3 regions of the Rhizobium sp. B230/85 genome follow, and region 1 is predicted to be linked to each of the others. Evidence: predicted binding sites of a transcription regulator. Region 1 holds the regulator's gene; each other region holds the start of a gene.
The links. The regulator PhoB, encoded in region 1, activates phosphate uptake and scavenging genes when phosphate is short. The targets are predictions, from matches to a motif close to TGTCATNNANCTGTCAT.
Positions count from the first base shown of each region.

Region 2: the regulator PhoB is predicted to act here: its motif matches at 3,274-3,290, upstream of J5289_RS11830 (UDP-2,3-diacylglucosamine diphosphatase).
Region 3: the regulator PhoB is predicted to act here: its motif matches at 2,741-2,757, upstream of J5289_RS15940 (YdcH family protein).

Region 1 is NZ_CP072156.1:1,002,427-1,007,585, reverse strand. Features, by position in the region: gene J5289_RS04780 (GcrA family cell cycle regulator) at 422-949, shown strand; gene J5289_RS04775 (DUF2000 family protein) at 1,026-1,433, opposite strand; gene J5289_RS04770 (AraC family transcriptional regulator) at 1,405-2,325, shown strand; gene phoB (phosphate regulon transcriptional regulator PhoB) at 2,396-3,079, opposite strand; gene phoU (phosphate signaling complex protein PhoU) at 3,112-3,825, opposite strand; gene phoR (phosphate regulon sensor histidine kinase PhoR) at 4,027-5,159, opposite strand, start outside.
Region 2 is NZ_CP072156.1:2,431,109-2,436,267, forward strand. Features, by position in the region: gene dgcA (N-acetyl-D-Glu racemase DgcA) at 76-1,059, shown strand; gene J5289_RS11825 (MFS transporter) at 1,011-2,234, opposite strand; gene J5289_RS11830 (UDP-2,3-diacylglucosamine diphosphatase) at 2,342-3,208, opposite strand; gene J5289_RS11835 (NADP-dependent malic enzyme) at 3,444-5,159, shown strand, end outside.
Region 3 is NZ_CP072156.1:3,309,354-3,314,512, forward strand. Features, by position in the region: gene J5289_RS15925 (chemotaxis protein) at 1-286, shown strand, start outside; gene J5289_RS15930 (SEL1-like repeat protein) at 362-1,507, opposite strand; gene J5289_RS15935 (thiamine phosphate synthase) at 1,517-2,170, opposite strand; gene J5289_RS15940 (YdcH family protein) at 2,510-2,683, opposite strand; gene J5289_RS15945 (YdcH family protein) at 2,916-3,119, shown strand; gene purE (5-(carboxyamino)imidazole ribonucleotide mutase) at 3,134-3,628, shown strand; gene J5289_RS15955 (5-(carboxyamino)imidazole ribonucleotide synthase) at 3,625-4,680, shown strand; gene ykgO (type B 50S ribosomal protein L36) at 4,851-4,976, shown strand; gene J5289_RS15965 (hypothetical protein) at 5,100-5,159, shown strand, end outside.

The DNA of each region.
Region 1 (5,159 bases):
ATCGATCAGGACGTGACGGCTGTTGTCCTGCAACGCCGCCGTCGGCAATGAAAAATGCCGCCTTGCGGCGGCCTGGGCACTATTGTCGTTCCGCGGAACCATGTCAACAAACAGTGGATTAGTCAACGAATAGTTGATTTTAACCTTGCGGCAAAAGCCATATCGTGAGGGTCTGGAGAAGGGCACTAAGGCTATTGCAGAAATACCACAGTAGGCAGCAAGTTGGGGAAAACTTGGAAATCGATTCCCCGCGATTCCCGCGACTCTTGTCACGGAGTCAGCCTCACACTAGGTTAAATCTTGATTACTAGACTGCAATGCGGCGGACCTAGTCACCACAATTTAAGAGCGTTTTGTGCCTCGATAGCATTCGAGGCAATGGCGAAGGATTCCGCCATCATGAACGCAGTCGGAGACAAGCATGAATTGGACGGACGAGCGCGTCGAAAGGCTCACGAAATTATGGGCCGAAGGATTGAGCGCCAGCCAGATCGCGGCGCAGCTCGGCGGCGTCAGCCGTAACGCTGTCATCGGCAAGGTGCATCGACTTTGCCTGCCAGGCCGAGCAAAGGCCGGCGGCACATCGTCCACGGCGCGCTCCACCAAGCGTAACGTCGCTCCGGCCCGGCCAACTACCTTTGGCGCCCGCCCTGCCGCTCCGCGCTCGACGGTTCGTGCCGAAGGCGCAACGATGGTCAAGGAAGATGCCGAGCTAGACGCAACGGCACCCGTGCAGTTCCGCCCATCCTCGAATGCCATCGCGCCGGTCGCCCGCCGCATTGGTCTGACGGACCTGACGGAACGCACCTGCAAGTGGCCGGTCGGCGACCCACTGAAGGACGACTTTCACTTCTGCGGTCATGAATCGCCAGATCAGTCTCCCTACTGCACATACCACCAGAAGTTGGCGTACCAGCCAGTTCACGAGCGCCGCCGCGCCGCCCGCTAAGCCGGGTAAAAACGACAACAAAGAACGGGCCGCGAGGCCCGTTTTGCGTTTCAGGTTTTGATGGCCCAGAAACGTGTCAGGGATGCAAACTCGCACCTTTGACGATCTTGTCCACGATCTTCTTTTCGGCCCGCAGCGCCATGCCGACCAGCCTGGCGGTATCGGGACCGAACTCGAGGAATACAGCCCGGTTGGCGGCATCGTGACCTGTCGCGAACATTTCTTCGATATAGGCCGATACTCGCGCCTGGCGTTCCAGCGCGCGCTTGTGGATAGTCCTTAGCACGTCCTGATCCGCCACAAGCACGACCATCGGCTGAACGCTCATGGGATTGTAGACATGGCCGAGAGCATCCCGGTATGTTTCGCCGATGATTTCCGGCGACTGGGCAGTGATCCCGCTCACAAGGAAGGCCGTGACGTTGAGCTTCTGCCAGGTAGCGAGGTCATGGCGGATGACAATCGCGATTTTGGTATCGAACATGTACAAGAACTCCATGGAAGGCATCGAAAGAACCGATCGAATAGCGCCTGCCCATGCCCTCGGTCTTGAACGTTCGTGCAAGAGCGGTTTTCGCGACGGATTGAGCATCGCCGCCTCCAGCCACGGCATCGAGCGCATGGAAGCGCGCTTCCACGGCAACGGCTTTTCGCCGCACCGACATGACACATATGCACTGGGTCTGACCCTCCGTGGTGTCCAGACGTTCCGCTATCGCGGCGCGGAGCGCTTCAGCCGTCCCGGCAACGTGATCGTGCTGCATCCCGATGAAGTCCACGATGGCGCGGCAGGCACCGACGACGGACTGATTTACCGGATGCTCTATTTGCCGCCCGCGCTGGTCGGCCTCCTCGAGGCGGGCAATCGGGCCCTGCCGTTCGTCCGCGATCCCGTCGTGACTGACGCTGGCCTATTGTCTGCGCTGGCGGACGTCCTTTCGGATCTCGACCATGCGCCGAACGATCTGGCGATGGACGACGCGGTTGCGCGGCTGACGGCGGGACTCTTCCAACAGGCCGACGACCCGAGGAAAGCACCCACGAGAATCGATCGTCCAGCTGTTCTGCTGGCGCGTGATTTTTTGACCGAACATTGCGAGGAGGGTGTCAGTTCCGAAACGTTGGAGGCGATCAGCGGTCTGGACCGTTACGAACTGTCGCGGCAGTTCCGGCGAGCCTTCGGCACCAGTCCGCACCGTTATCTCGTCATGCGCCGCCTTGACCGAGCCAAGCGCCTGCTAGGTGCCGGCTATGGCCTTGCCGGAGCCGCGGCAGAAGCGGGGTTTGCCGATCAGGCACATTTTACCCGCCATTTCCGGGCCGCCTTCGGTATGACCCCGGGCAGATGGCTGGCAATGCATGATTGCCAACCCTAGTAGTGTCAGCCCGCTAAATGCACTGACTGGATGGCACCGGCACCAGATCATCGGCGCCTGCACTCCAGCCTCAGACTTCCATGGAATAGCCGGCGCCGCGCACGGTGCGGATGACGTCCTGCATGTTGGAGAAGTTCAGGGCCTTGCGCAGTCGGCCGACATGCACGTCGACGGTGCGTTCGTCGACGTAGATGTCATGGCCCCAGACGCCGTCGAGCAGCTGCGAGCGGGAAAACACACGGCTTGGCGATGCCATCAGGAATTCCAGCAGCCGGAATTCTGTCGGGCCGAGGCGGACCTCGCGGCTCTTGCGATGAACCCGGTGCGTCTCGCGGTCGAGTTCGATGTCGCCGCAGCGAAGCACGCTGGACAGCACTTCCGGGCGGGCGCGGCGCAGCATGGCGCGGACGCGGGCCATCAGTTCCGGCGTCGAGAACGGCTTGACGACATAGTCGTCTGCGCCGGTGGAAAGACCCCGGACGCGCTCGCTCTCTTCGCCACGCGCCGTCAGCATGATGATCGGCAGACGTTCGGTCTCCGGCTTCATGCGCAGGCGGCGGCAAAGTTCGATGCCGGACACACCCGGCAGCATCCAGTCGAGGATCAGGAGATCCGGAATGCGCTCCTGCAAGCGCATCTCGGCTTCATCGCCCCTCAGGATCGTATCGACTTCGAAACCTTCTGCTTCAAGGTTATAGCGCAGCAGCACGCTCAGCGCTTCTTCATCTTCTACGACGGCAACTCTCGGAACCATGGGGCCCGCTCTCCTTCAAAAACCCTTCAGGCCTATTCCGTCATGGCGCCGACGGTGTTGGCAGTATCGTCCTTCGGGCGGTCGCCCTCGGGCAATGCACCGGTCGCCATGTAGAAAATCGTCTCGGCGATGTTGGTGGCGTGGTCGCCGATGCGCTCGATGTTCTTGGCGCAGAACAGCAGATGCGTGCAGGTGGTGATGTTGCGCGGATCTTCCATCATGTAGGTCAGCATCTCGCGGAACAGCGAGGTGTACATCGCGTCGATTTCCTCGTCGCGCTCGCGGATGGAGACCGCCTTGTCAGGCGAGCGGGTCGTGTAGACGTCGAGAACTTCCTTCAACTGGACGAGCGCCAGCTCGGACAGATGCTCGATGCCGCGCGCCAGGCTGCGCGGTACGCCGGTGCCCTGCACGGCGATAACGCGCTTGGCCGTGTTCTTGCCGAGGTCGCCGACGCGTTCCAGATCGGCGGCGATCCGGATCGAGCCCATGATTTCGCGCAGGTCAGCAGCCATCGGCTGGCGGCGGGCAATCGTCAGGATCGCCTTGTCGCCGACTTCGCGCTCGGCATGATCGAGGATCGTATCGTCGGAGATGACCTTCTGAGCCAGCCCGACATCGCCATTGACCAGCGCGCGGACGGATTCACCGACCATCTGCTCGGCAAGGCCGCCCATCTCGGAGATGCGCCGCGTCAGGAATTTCAAATCTTCGTCGTAGGCGGAATGAATGTGTGTCGAAACCATTTTCTATCCTCAATTGAAAGGCGTCACGGAACGTAGGTCTGCTCGGCGCGGCGACGGCAACGCGTTTCGCCTTTTCGAGGCCCTTTTTGATATCGGCCTAATGCTCGCCCTTTTATGTCAGGCCAATGAAACAATTATGACAATCGAAATCATTGAATTAATTCAATTTTCACAGCCCCGAACAAAGCGCCACCAGGTTATTCAGAAGCGTACCGTGAAATCCGTGCCGCGGCCGACTTCGGATTTGACGATCAGCCTGGCCCGGTGACGGGTTAGGATGTGCTTGACGATGGCGAGCCCGAGGCCTGTGCCCTTCTTGGACCGGCTGTTTTCGACGCTGACGCGATAAAACCGCTCGGTCAGGCGCGGCACGTGTTCGGCCGGAATGCCGCCGCCGCTATCGGACACGGTGACCTCCACAGGCTCGCCGGGCTTGTTGCGCAACGTCACGTCGACGCGCTTGCCCTCCTGACCGTACTTGCAGGCGTTCTCGATCAGGTTTTCGAACACCTGCACCAGCTCGTCGCGATCACCGGTCACCTCCGCCTTGCCTGATGGCATATGCAGGTTGATAGTAACATCGAGATCCATCGCCAGCGGCACCAGCGCATCGCGCACATGGCCAAGCAGCGGCACGAGATCGACCTTCTGGTCCGGCGCCAGATGGGACTTCAACTCGAGCCGCGACAGCGACAGGAGATCGTCGACCAGCCGGCTCATGCGGGTCGCCTGATCGAACATGATCGCCAGAAAGCGCTCCTGCGCCTTGGGATCGTTGCGCGCTGGCCCCTGGATGGTCTCGATGAAGCCGCGCAGCGAGGCCAATGGCGTGCGCAACTCATGGCTGGCGTTGGCGACGAAATCCGACCGCATGCGGTCGATATGACGCAACTCCGAGACATCGCGGAACGACAGCAGGAAGAATGTCTGGTTGCCGAGATCGGAGAGCGCCAGCTCGACAGGCGCAATCCGCACGATGAAGACACGCTCCGACGGCAGACGCTCGGAATGCTCGATCTGGTTGGGCACGCCGGTGGCAATCGTTTCCCGCACCATGTCGAGAATGCCGGGCGAGCGCAGCTTTGCCGACAGGTGGGCGCCAATCGGGAACAGGTCGAGCGCCCGCTCTGCAGCAGGGTTCTGATAGAACACCGACGCCTCGCGATCCAGCACCAGAACTGGCATGTCGAGACCAGCCAGGCCTGCGGTCATCGGCCTCAGGACTGCCGCCAGATCTACCGGCGCCGGCTCGACTTTCGCCGGCTGCGCCCTGCGCGCCACCAGGGGTGCGCGCAGCAGGGCAACGGCAACCACGACCAGCAGCACGGCGAGGA
Region 2 (5,159 bases), 1.4 Mb from region 1:
GCGATGTATCGCATCCCGCTCATTACGCGACTATACAGAAACGATCTACAGTCTCGTGCCGCAGAAAGAGCAGATATGTCACGCCTTCTCAATGTCCAAATGAATTCCTGGCCGATCGCCGGCACATTCACAATTTCGCGTGGCAGTAAGACCACAGCGGAGGTCGTCACATGCAACATTAGCGAGAGCGAATGGCAGGGAAGTGGCGAATGCGTGCCGTATCGGCGCTACGGCGAGACAATCGAAAGTGTCATTTCGGAGATCGAGTCGGTCCGGACTGCCGTCGAATCAGGCATGACTCGCGAAGAGTTGGCGGTCGCCATGAAGCCCGGCGCTGCCCGAAACGCCGTCGACTGCGCGCTCTGGGATCTCGAGGCAAAGCGCTCCGGTATATCGGTGGCGCGGACCATTGGCCTCTTGACGATGGAGCCTCGCACGACCGCCTTTACGATTTCGCTGGGCGAGCCCGAGGTCATGGCGGCAGCAGCCGGCGCACAGGCGCACCGCACCCTGCTGAAAGTCAAGATCGGCACCTCCGACGACGAAAGCCGTATCCGCGCGGTACGCATGGCAGCGCCGCAATCGGCGATCATCCTCGATGCGAATGAAGGATGGACGGAAGACAATCTTGCCCGCCACCTCGAGATCTCCGCCGAAGCAGGGATTGCCCTGGTCGAGCAGCCCCTGCCCGCCGGCAACGACAGGCTGCTGGCAACTATCAGAAGGCCCGTCCCCGTCTGCGCCGACGAAAGCGTCCATCACACCGGCGATCTCGAAAGCCTCCGCGACCGCTACGACGCCATCAACATCAAGCTCGACAAGACAGGCGGGCTGACGGAGGCCCTCCGCATGAAGGCAGATGGCGAACGGCTCGGCTTCCGGATCATGGTCGGCTGCATGGTCGGCACCTCGCTGGCGATGGCACCGGCGCTGATGCTGGCCCAGGACGCGGCCTTCGTCGATCTCGACGGACCGCTGCTGCTTTCCCGCGACCGCGAACCCGGATTGCGCTACGAGGGGTCGCTGGTCTTTCCACCGCTCTCGGAATTGTGGGGCTGAAGGCGCGAGGCGACGACGATCATGGCGAGCCCGGCAGCGGCGATCAGCGCCATCAGGTAGAAACCCGACGTGCCAAGCCAGCCGTAGACATAGCCGGAGGCGATGGTCGCGATGCCGAGGCACATGCCGTTATAGAAGAAGTAGACGCCCTGGGCCGACGCCTCCTGCGTTTCCTGCACCGTCGCCACGATGCGGCGCTGCACCCCGATATGGACGCAGGCATAGGTGAAGGCGTGAAAGCACTGCAGCACGAAGTGGCCGGCAAAGCCGAGGTCCATCGGAAAGACGATCCACCGGCAGACGCACATCGCAGCGCCGAAGCGCATCAGGGTCCAGGCGCTGAACCGGCGCCCCAACCGCTTGGAGAGGAAGAAGATCGTCACCTCGGCCGCCACCCCGGCGCTCCAGAGTATCCCCACCTGCGTGCCGGAAAAGCCGATCTGGTGCCAGTAGATCGAAGCGAATGTGTAGAACAGCGCATGGCTTGCCTGCTGGACCGAAACGCCGATCATGGTCAACAGCAGGCGCGGATTACTGAGCGCATTGCCGATGGGCGGCGCCTTGATGTCGAGCGGCAGGCCGCGCCGCCGCGTCGGCCCGATCCGGGGACAATAGAGCGCCATCGCAGTCGTCAGGATGAAGCCGATAACCATCAGCGGCAGAACCATCCTGCCGCCGAACGCGCCGATCACCTGGCCGCCAATCAGCGTCGAGACAATGAAGGCTATCGATCCCCACACCCGGGTCGAGCCGTAGTCGATCCCCCAGCGCCGGACACCGGAGATGGTAATCGACTCGACCACCGGCAGGTATGGCGCATAGGTGGCGCCCTGCAGCGCATAGACCAACAGGACGGTCGCGAAGTCGTCGGTCCAGAACAGCGCGATAGCGGTCAACAGAGACAGGCCTCCCGACCAGAGAAGCACGGTCGCCCGCTCCCGCATCCTGTCGGCAAACAGCGCCACGACAGGCGCCACCAGCACACGCACGACCATCGGCAGGGCGAGAATGATGCCGATCTGCTGGTCGTTGAACTTCAGGGTCGCGAGGAACACAGGAAAGAACGGCAGGGCGATGCCGTTGACGATCAGCGGGGCACAATAGGACAGGGCGCTGCGCAGCCGGAAATAGGCAGGAGCCTCCCTGCCCGTCGAAGTCATCGTTGCGGGAATCATGACAATGCCTGATTTGGAAACGCTGATTCCCTACCACGCATTCGCCATCGCGCCTACGGCGCCTTCAGGTCGGTGGGAAATTCAAGGCGCTGGAAGGCCTTGTCCGCTCACTCGGCAGCGGTCATACCGGACGCCGCCTTTGCTTCGGCCATCATCAGCGCAAGGTCCATGGCCGGGCGCGACGGCAGGCGATCCTGGCGGCTCTCGGCCACGGCAGTAGCAGGCTTCGCGTCGAGGATCTGGCGCCAGGTGATCAGTTCGAAGCTTCCATCCTCATGCTCGGCAATCGCCGTACAGCTTTCAACCCAGTCGCCGGTGTTGATGTAGCGCAGGCCATCGATGTCCTCGATGACGGCATGGTGGATATGGCCACAAATGACCCCGTCGGCATGGTTGCGCTTGGCCTCTTCGGCCACCACGCGCTGGAACTCGCCGATGAAGTTGACCGCATGCTTGACCTGCTGCTTGGCCCAGGCTGAGAACGACCAGTAAGGCATGCCGAGCCGGCAACGAATGCTGGCGAGCGCGATATTCAACACAATGGCGACGTCGTAGGCCCAGTCGCCGAGATAAGCGAGCAGCCGGGCGTTGCGCACCACGACATCGAACTCGTCGCCGTGCAGCACGAGATATGTCTTGCCGTCGGCAGTGGTGTGGATCGCCCGTTCGGCGACCTCGATACCGCCGAAATGGTTGCCCGGGAAATCGCGCAGGAATTCGTCGTGATTACCGGGGATGTAGACGATGCGCGTGCCCTTGCGCGCCTTGCGCAGGATCTTCTGGACGACATCGTTGCAATCCTGCGGCCAGTACCAGCTGCGCTTCAGCCGCCAGCCGTCGATGATGTCGCCGACGAGGTACAGGGTATCGGCTTCGTGATAGCGCAGGAAGTCGAGAAGATAGTCCGCCTTGGCGGCCTTCGATCCCAGATGAACGTCGGAAATGAACAGGGTTCGGAAGTGTCGAGTGTCCATCAATGTCTCCACGAACGTAATGCCCGTGCCCCAATCTTCGCTGTGCCCGGAATAATCAGACTCGTGTTTCAGGAAGATGACATCACATCCAATTCGAGCGCGAAGATGGCGTAGCTTACCCTGCCGCGCATCGGCAAAATCTTGCCGCCCTGCCACAATTCCGTACTGTGCACCCCCGAGGATTGTTGTATGCAGTGACGTGAAATCGTTAGACGAATGGTAATGGAGAAGCGTGATGGACCCGCAGGATGCATCGAAGGCACAGAAGAACATGACCAGCGGTGACCTCGACGAACAGGCGCTTTTCTTCCACCGCTATCCCCGTCCGGGCAAGCTGGAGATCCAGGCGACCAAGCCGCTCGGTAACCAGCGCGACCTGGCGCTCGCCTATTCGCCGGGCGTTGCCGCTCCCTGTCTCGCCATCCGCGACAACCCTGAAATGGCTGCCGAATATACATCGCGCGCCAATCTCGTGGCCGTCATATCGAACGGCACGGCCGTGCTTGGCCTTGGCAATATCGGTCCGCTGGCCTCAAAGCCGGTGATGGAAGGCAAGGCCGTACTGTTCAAGAAGTTCGCCGGCATCGACGTCTTCGATATCGAGATCGAGGCACCGACCGTCGACGAGATGGTCTCGACGATCTCGGCACTGGAGCCGACCTTCGGCGGCATCAATCTCGAGGACATCAAGGCGCCCGAGTGCTTCGACGTCGAGCGCCGCCTGCGCGAGATGATGAAGATCCCGGTCTTCCACGACGACCAGCACGGCACTGCGATCATCGTCGCCGCCGCCATCCTGAACGGCCTGGAACTGGCCGGCAAGACGATAGAGAACGTCAAGATCGTCGCATCCGGTGCAGGCGCTGCCGCCCTCGCCTGTCTCAACCTTCTCGTCATCCTCGGCGCCAAGCGCGAAAACATCTGGGTCCACGATATCGAGGGCCTGGTCTACACCGACCGCAACGTGCTGATGGACGAGTGGAAATCCGTCTATGCCCAGCCGAGCGACAAGCGGACGCTGGCCGAATCGATCGGCGGCGCCGATGTGTTCCTCGGCCTGTCGGCCGCTGGCGTGCTGAAGCCGGAACTGCTGGTGCAGATGGCCGAAAAGCCGCTGATCATGGCGCTCGCCAATCCCAACCCCGAAATCATGCCGGAACTCGCCCGCGCCGCCCGGCCTGACGCGATGATCTGCACCGGGCGCTCGGATTTCCCGAACCAGGTCAACAACGTCCTCTGCTTCCCCTACATCTTCCGCGGCGCGCTGGATTGCGGCGCGACGACGATCAACGAGGAAATGAAGATGGCGGCGGTGCGCGCCATCGCAGCCCTTGCCCGCGAAGCCCCCTCGGATGTTGCCGCCCGCGCCTATACCGGCGAAACGCCGATCTTCGGCCCGGAATACCTGATCCCCTCGCCCTTCGACCCGCGCCTGATCCTGCGCATCGCTCCGGCCGTCGCCAAGGCTGCGGAAGAGAGCGGCGTGGCGCTTCGCCCGATCACTGATTTCGACGCCTATCTCGATACGCTCAACCGCTTCGTCTTCCGCTCCGGCTTCGTCATGAAGCCGATCTTTGCAGCTGCCAAGCTCGCTCAGCCGAAGCGCGTCGTGTTTTCCGAAGGCGAAGACGAACGCGTGCTGCGCGCCGCCCAGGTGCTGCTCGAGGAAAACACGGCCGTGCCGATCCTCATCGGCCGCCCCAGCGTCATCGAGACACGCCTGAAGCGCTACGGCCTGAAAATCCGCCCGCACACCGATTTCGAAGTCATCAACCCGGAAGACGATCCGCGCTTCCGCGATTACGCCGACCTCTATTTCTCGCTTGTCGGCCGCAGCGGCGTCATCCCGGAGGCAGCCCGCACAATCGTCCGCACCAACACCACCGTCATCGGCGCACTGGCGCTGAAGCGTGGCGACGCCGATGCACTGATCTGCGGCCTCGAAGGCCGC
Region 3 (5,159 bases), 1.5 Mb from region 1:
CAGCCTGTCGCTCAGCAAGCTCGACTTCCAGAACGACCTCGGAGAGATCCTCGCCACCTGCGCCGATACACTGAGCGATCTGGCAGGCCCGCAGCAGCCCGACGTCAGCGACCTTGCCGACAGCCTGGGGCCGGTCGCAGCCCGGATCCTGAAGGTCTACACCATGGCGCAGGAACGCAATGTCCACCACGACATCGTCCCGGCCCAGAGCGGCGCCATCCTGCATGTCGTTGAAACAGCGTCCGCCACGAACGACGAGGACCTGTTCGAAGACGCGCTTTTCTAGGGCAAGGCCGGCTATAAAATGACGACGTGGGGTATCGAACGCGCGTCTCACCCAGTGTGAACGCTTTGGGCGAACTCAGCGCGCGCTGCGGAATTTGTTGGCCGCGTTGATCGCGGCCTTCTGCTGGTCGTCCTCGATCCCGAGATAGAAATCCTCGAGTTCGGGATCCTTCAGTCCGGCGCGGCGCGAAATGACGTACCATTTGGCAGCCTCGACCGCATCCTGGGGCGTTCCGAGCCCGTTGATATAGAGGTGAGCCAGCTTGTTCTGCGCCACCACGTTGCCGCGATAGGCCGCGACCTTCATCCACTTGAAACCTTCTTCGAGCTCGGTCTTGCCACCGACGCCGTTGATCAGCCAGACCCCCATGTCCAGCTGCGCCGTGTCGAAGCCGGCATTCGCCGCCCGCGCCAGCCACATGCGCGCCTGTGCCTTCTTCTCCGGCGGTACGCTTTCAAGCGACATATAGAGTTGCGAAACGGCGTATTGTGCATCCGCGATGCCCTGGGCGGCAGACTTTTCGTAATAGGGCAATGCCAGCTCGAGGCCCTTGATACCAGCGTTGTCGGCAGTCAGACTCTGTGCCCAGTTAAACTGCGCCGTCGGCTCGCCGGCATCGGCTGCTTTTTTCATCCACTGATCGGCCGACTTGCGGTCACGCGGGACATCGCGGCCTTCCATCTGCGCCAGGGCAAATTTGAACATCGCCGTAGGATTTCCGCCTTCCGCTGCCTTGCCATACCAGAAGGCGGCGTTCTTGCTGTCGCGCCGGACGCCCAGTCCCTGCGACAGCAATTCGGCGATCAGCGTCTGTGCCGCCGGATCGCCGAGTTGGGCGCGCGGCAGGGCTTTCTGGAATGCCGTGAGATAGTAGCCACGCTGAAAGGCACCATAGGCCTCGTCGACCACGCCCGTATAAGGCTTTTCCGGCGGAAGCGCCGGCAGGCCTACGCCCATGCGATCGAGGACGCCGATGCCACCCGAAGGCTTGGTTGCCTTGGGATCGGCAGGCACAGGTGCTGCCTCGCCGCCTTTCTTGAAAGGCTGTGGCTTCGGCTCGTTCGAGGGTAAAATGTGCTCGGTCGGAAAAGCCCCGACATTAGGGGAATTCGAGACCCCGTCCGCAGCAGACTGCGCTCTTGCCATAGGGGGAAGAACAGCAAACCCGGTGAGGAGCGCCAGAAACAGCAAGGGCGGATGATAGCGGTGCGAGATCGACATGAACTGCTATCAATCTTCAAACCGTGGCGCTTTTTCGTCCAGCAAGGCATTCACGGCAGAAACAACAGACGATGCCTGTGCTGCATCGGCAAACACAGCGGATCTCAACGCCACGAACTCCACGCCGGCGAGCGCCACATCGAGCGCGGAGTTCGGGTCGGTGCCGCCCATGACGATGCAGGGGATCTCGATCATCGATGCCCACCATTCGCCGAGATCGACGTTTTTCGGATGTGCCTCGGGCTTGAAGTCGCCGTCGAACTTGCCGAAGAAGATATAGTCCGGCCTCAGTTCACCGATTTCCAGCGCGGTATGCCGATCCTTGGCCGTTCCGCCGCCGACCATGAAGCTTGCCGTCTGCTTTTCCATCGCCTCGGTGAACTCGGCAATATCGGCAGCGATATGCAGCCCATCCGCCTTGGCGCGCGCCGCGACGCGGCTGTCGCCGGCAATGAGGGCTGCGGCACCGGCGGCCTGAACGATCGGAACCAGCTTTTCCGCCGATTTCTGGAAATCGAATTCGTTAAGCCCGTATTGCGGAATGATGACAGAGGCGACGTCGCCGCCCTCCAGCGCCTTTGCCACGAGTGCATGCTGTTCTGCGATGTCGGTCATCTCGGGCACGATGAGAACCAGACGGCAGCGGCTTGGGGGCAAGATCATGCAGGCTTCCTATTCGGCGCATCCGGCCGGAACACGAAGTCCGGCATTCCGGTCTGTGAGTAAATCCGTTGGGACCTGCTGACAAGGGGAGCGTCGCGGAAAACCGCAAGGCCCCTATTGCCCGGGAACGCGAGCGGAGCTGCAATAAGCGCCGTGCCCGCCGCTCTGTCCGTACCGCTGGCCGCAAGGCACGGAAGCTTTCAGCTACCTCACACAAACAGTTGCGCCAACCCCTGCGTTAAAGGAAGTTGGCGCAAAATTTCGTCAATTCAGTGCAAAGTCCGCATTTCAGACGCGACGGAGCAGACTGCCCGATCCGGCCGCAACGCGGCTACGGCATCAGTGTACCGATGTGGCAATACGCTGGATCTGGTCCTTGATTTTCAGCTTCATTCGCTTGATGTCCGCGATTTCACGGTCATCCACTGAGGGGGAGGTCATCGCGGAGTGCAATTTCTCTTCGAGGGCGACATGCTTTTTCTGGAGCGATTCAAGATGAGCCTGAACTGTCATTTGACCTTCCTTCTGCTTGCCTTCCCCAGCCATCCATCGCTGGAGTTCTAGGCTTTAACGACAATAGTGTGACATACTAATTCTTCAATGTCGAAGGCCAAAAAGTGACTTGAACAGGGCAAATTCATGATCACGGATAACTTCCCGTTACCGTTATTTGGTGATAGGAGCTTGCGAAATTAAACCGCTGGATCCAAAGGGTTCCGCGTGACGACGACTGGGGACGAACACCATGCCCGATCAGGATCAAGCCGACGTGAGACTCATCATGGCGCGCCTGCGCCAGGAACATGAGGATTTCGACGTCGCTATCAATGCGATGATCGAAACCGGCTGCGATCAACTCCGTGTTCAGCGCATGAAAAAGAAGAAGCTGGTCATCAAGGACAAGCTGACCAAGCTCGAAGACCAGATCATTCCGGACATTACCGCTTGAGGGGACGCGTCGCCATGACCGAAAGACCGCCTGTCGCCATTATCATGGGCAGTCAGTCCGACTGGGAAACCATGAAGAATGCGGCCGATACCTTGGAAGCCCTTGATATCACATATGACGCCCGCATTATCTCGGCACACCGCACGCCCGATCGGCTGGTACGCTTTGCAAAGGGCGCGCGCGACGAAGGCTTCAAGATTATCATCGCCGGCGCCGGCGGCGCAGCCCACCTCCCCGGCATGGCTGCATCGATGACATCGCTGCCGGTGTTCGGCGTGCCAGTCCAGTCGAAAGCCATGTCAGGCCAGGACAGCCTTCTCTCCATCGTCCAGATGCCGGCCGGCATTCCAGTCGGCACGCTTGCCATCGGCCGGGCCGGCGCCATAAATGCAGCTCTGCTCGCCGCCGCCGTGCTGGCGCTCAATGACGAGGATATCGCCGACCGGCTGGATGCATGGCGGGCGGCCCAGAGTGCTGCAGTCGCTGAATACCCGATGGATGACCTATGACGACACAGACGATCGGCATCATCGGCGGCGGCCAGCTTGGCCGCATGCTCGCCATGGCCGCAGCCCGACTGAACTTCCGCACCATCATCCTCGAGCCGCAGGCCGATTGTCCGGCAGCCCAGGTCGCCAGCCGCCAGATCGTCGCCGCCTATGACGATCCCGCAGCGCTGGCGGAACTTGCAGCAGCATCGGATGTCGTGACCTACGAATTTGAAAACGTGCCCGTCTTTGCCGCACAATCTCTATCCCTGAGCGTGCCCGTCTATCCGCCGCCGAAGGCACTGGCCATGGCGCAGGACCGCCTGACGGAAAAGCAGTTCCTCAACGGGTGCGGCGTCGCCACAGCGCGCTTCCATGCCGTCGACAGCCAGGCCGACCTCGAGGCGGCACTTGCCGATTTCGGCGGACAGGGCGTGCTGAAGACGCGCCGGCTCGGCTACGACGGCAAGGGGCAGCGTGTCTATCGCTCGCTCAATGACAGTCCGGAAGGCGGCTATGCCGCGCTCGGAAACGTCCCCCTGATTCTCGAAAGCTTCGTAGCGTTCGAGCGAGAGATCTCCGTGATCGCGGCCCGCAACCCGGAAGGCACGATCGAAAGCTACGATCCGGCCGAAAATGCTCACCGCGACGGCATTCTGCACACCTCGACGCTGCCAGCCCGGCTCTCGCCGGAAACCGCGTCGACCGCCGCTGCTGCTGCCAAAACGATTCTCACGGCGCTCGATTACGTCGGCGTCATCGGCATCGAGTTCTTCGTGTTGGCCGATGGGCAATTGATTGCCAATGAAATGGCGCCACGCGTGCACAATTCCGGTCACTGGACGGAAGCTGCCTGTGTCGTCTCGCAGTTCGAGCAGCACATCCGCGCTGTTGCCGGCCTGCCGCTCGGCAATCCGGTCCGCCACGCCGATTGCGTCATGCAGAACCTGATCGGCGACGACATCCTCGCTGTTCCGGACTGGCTGGCGCGCGACAACACGCTCGTGCATCTCTACGGCAAGACCGAAGCCCGGCCCGGCCGCAAGATGGGGCATGTCACGACACTTCTTTAGTCTGTGCATGACCTGCAGCATCGGGAAAAAGCCCGGATAGTCGGTTGACAGGGCGAAAGCGACACGGTATCTGCTCCCCACCCTAAAAGAGCGCGCCAAGAGCGCGCTTTTGATTGTTTAAAGATACGGGCGAATGTGACATTCCCCCTAAAACCTCGCGGATCGAAAAAATGAAGATCAAGAATTCGCTCAAGTCGCTCAAGGCTCGTCACCGCGACAACCGCCTCGTTCGTCGCAAGGGCCGCGTTTACATCATCAACAAGCTGAACCCGCGCTTCAAGGCTCGTCAGGGCTGATTTGCGGATGCCGTTTGGTTGTCGGTCGTCCCGCGCCGCGTGTGCGGGCACATCGACGACCAGGTTTCTGACGGCATGACGTTCAATCGAATTTGTTTTGATCTTCTGCGGTGGCGGGCTAACATGCCCGCCATGTTTGTTCGTGCCCTGTTGCTCCCCACCCTGCTGCTGCCGGTCTTGCTT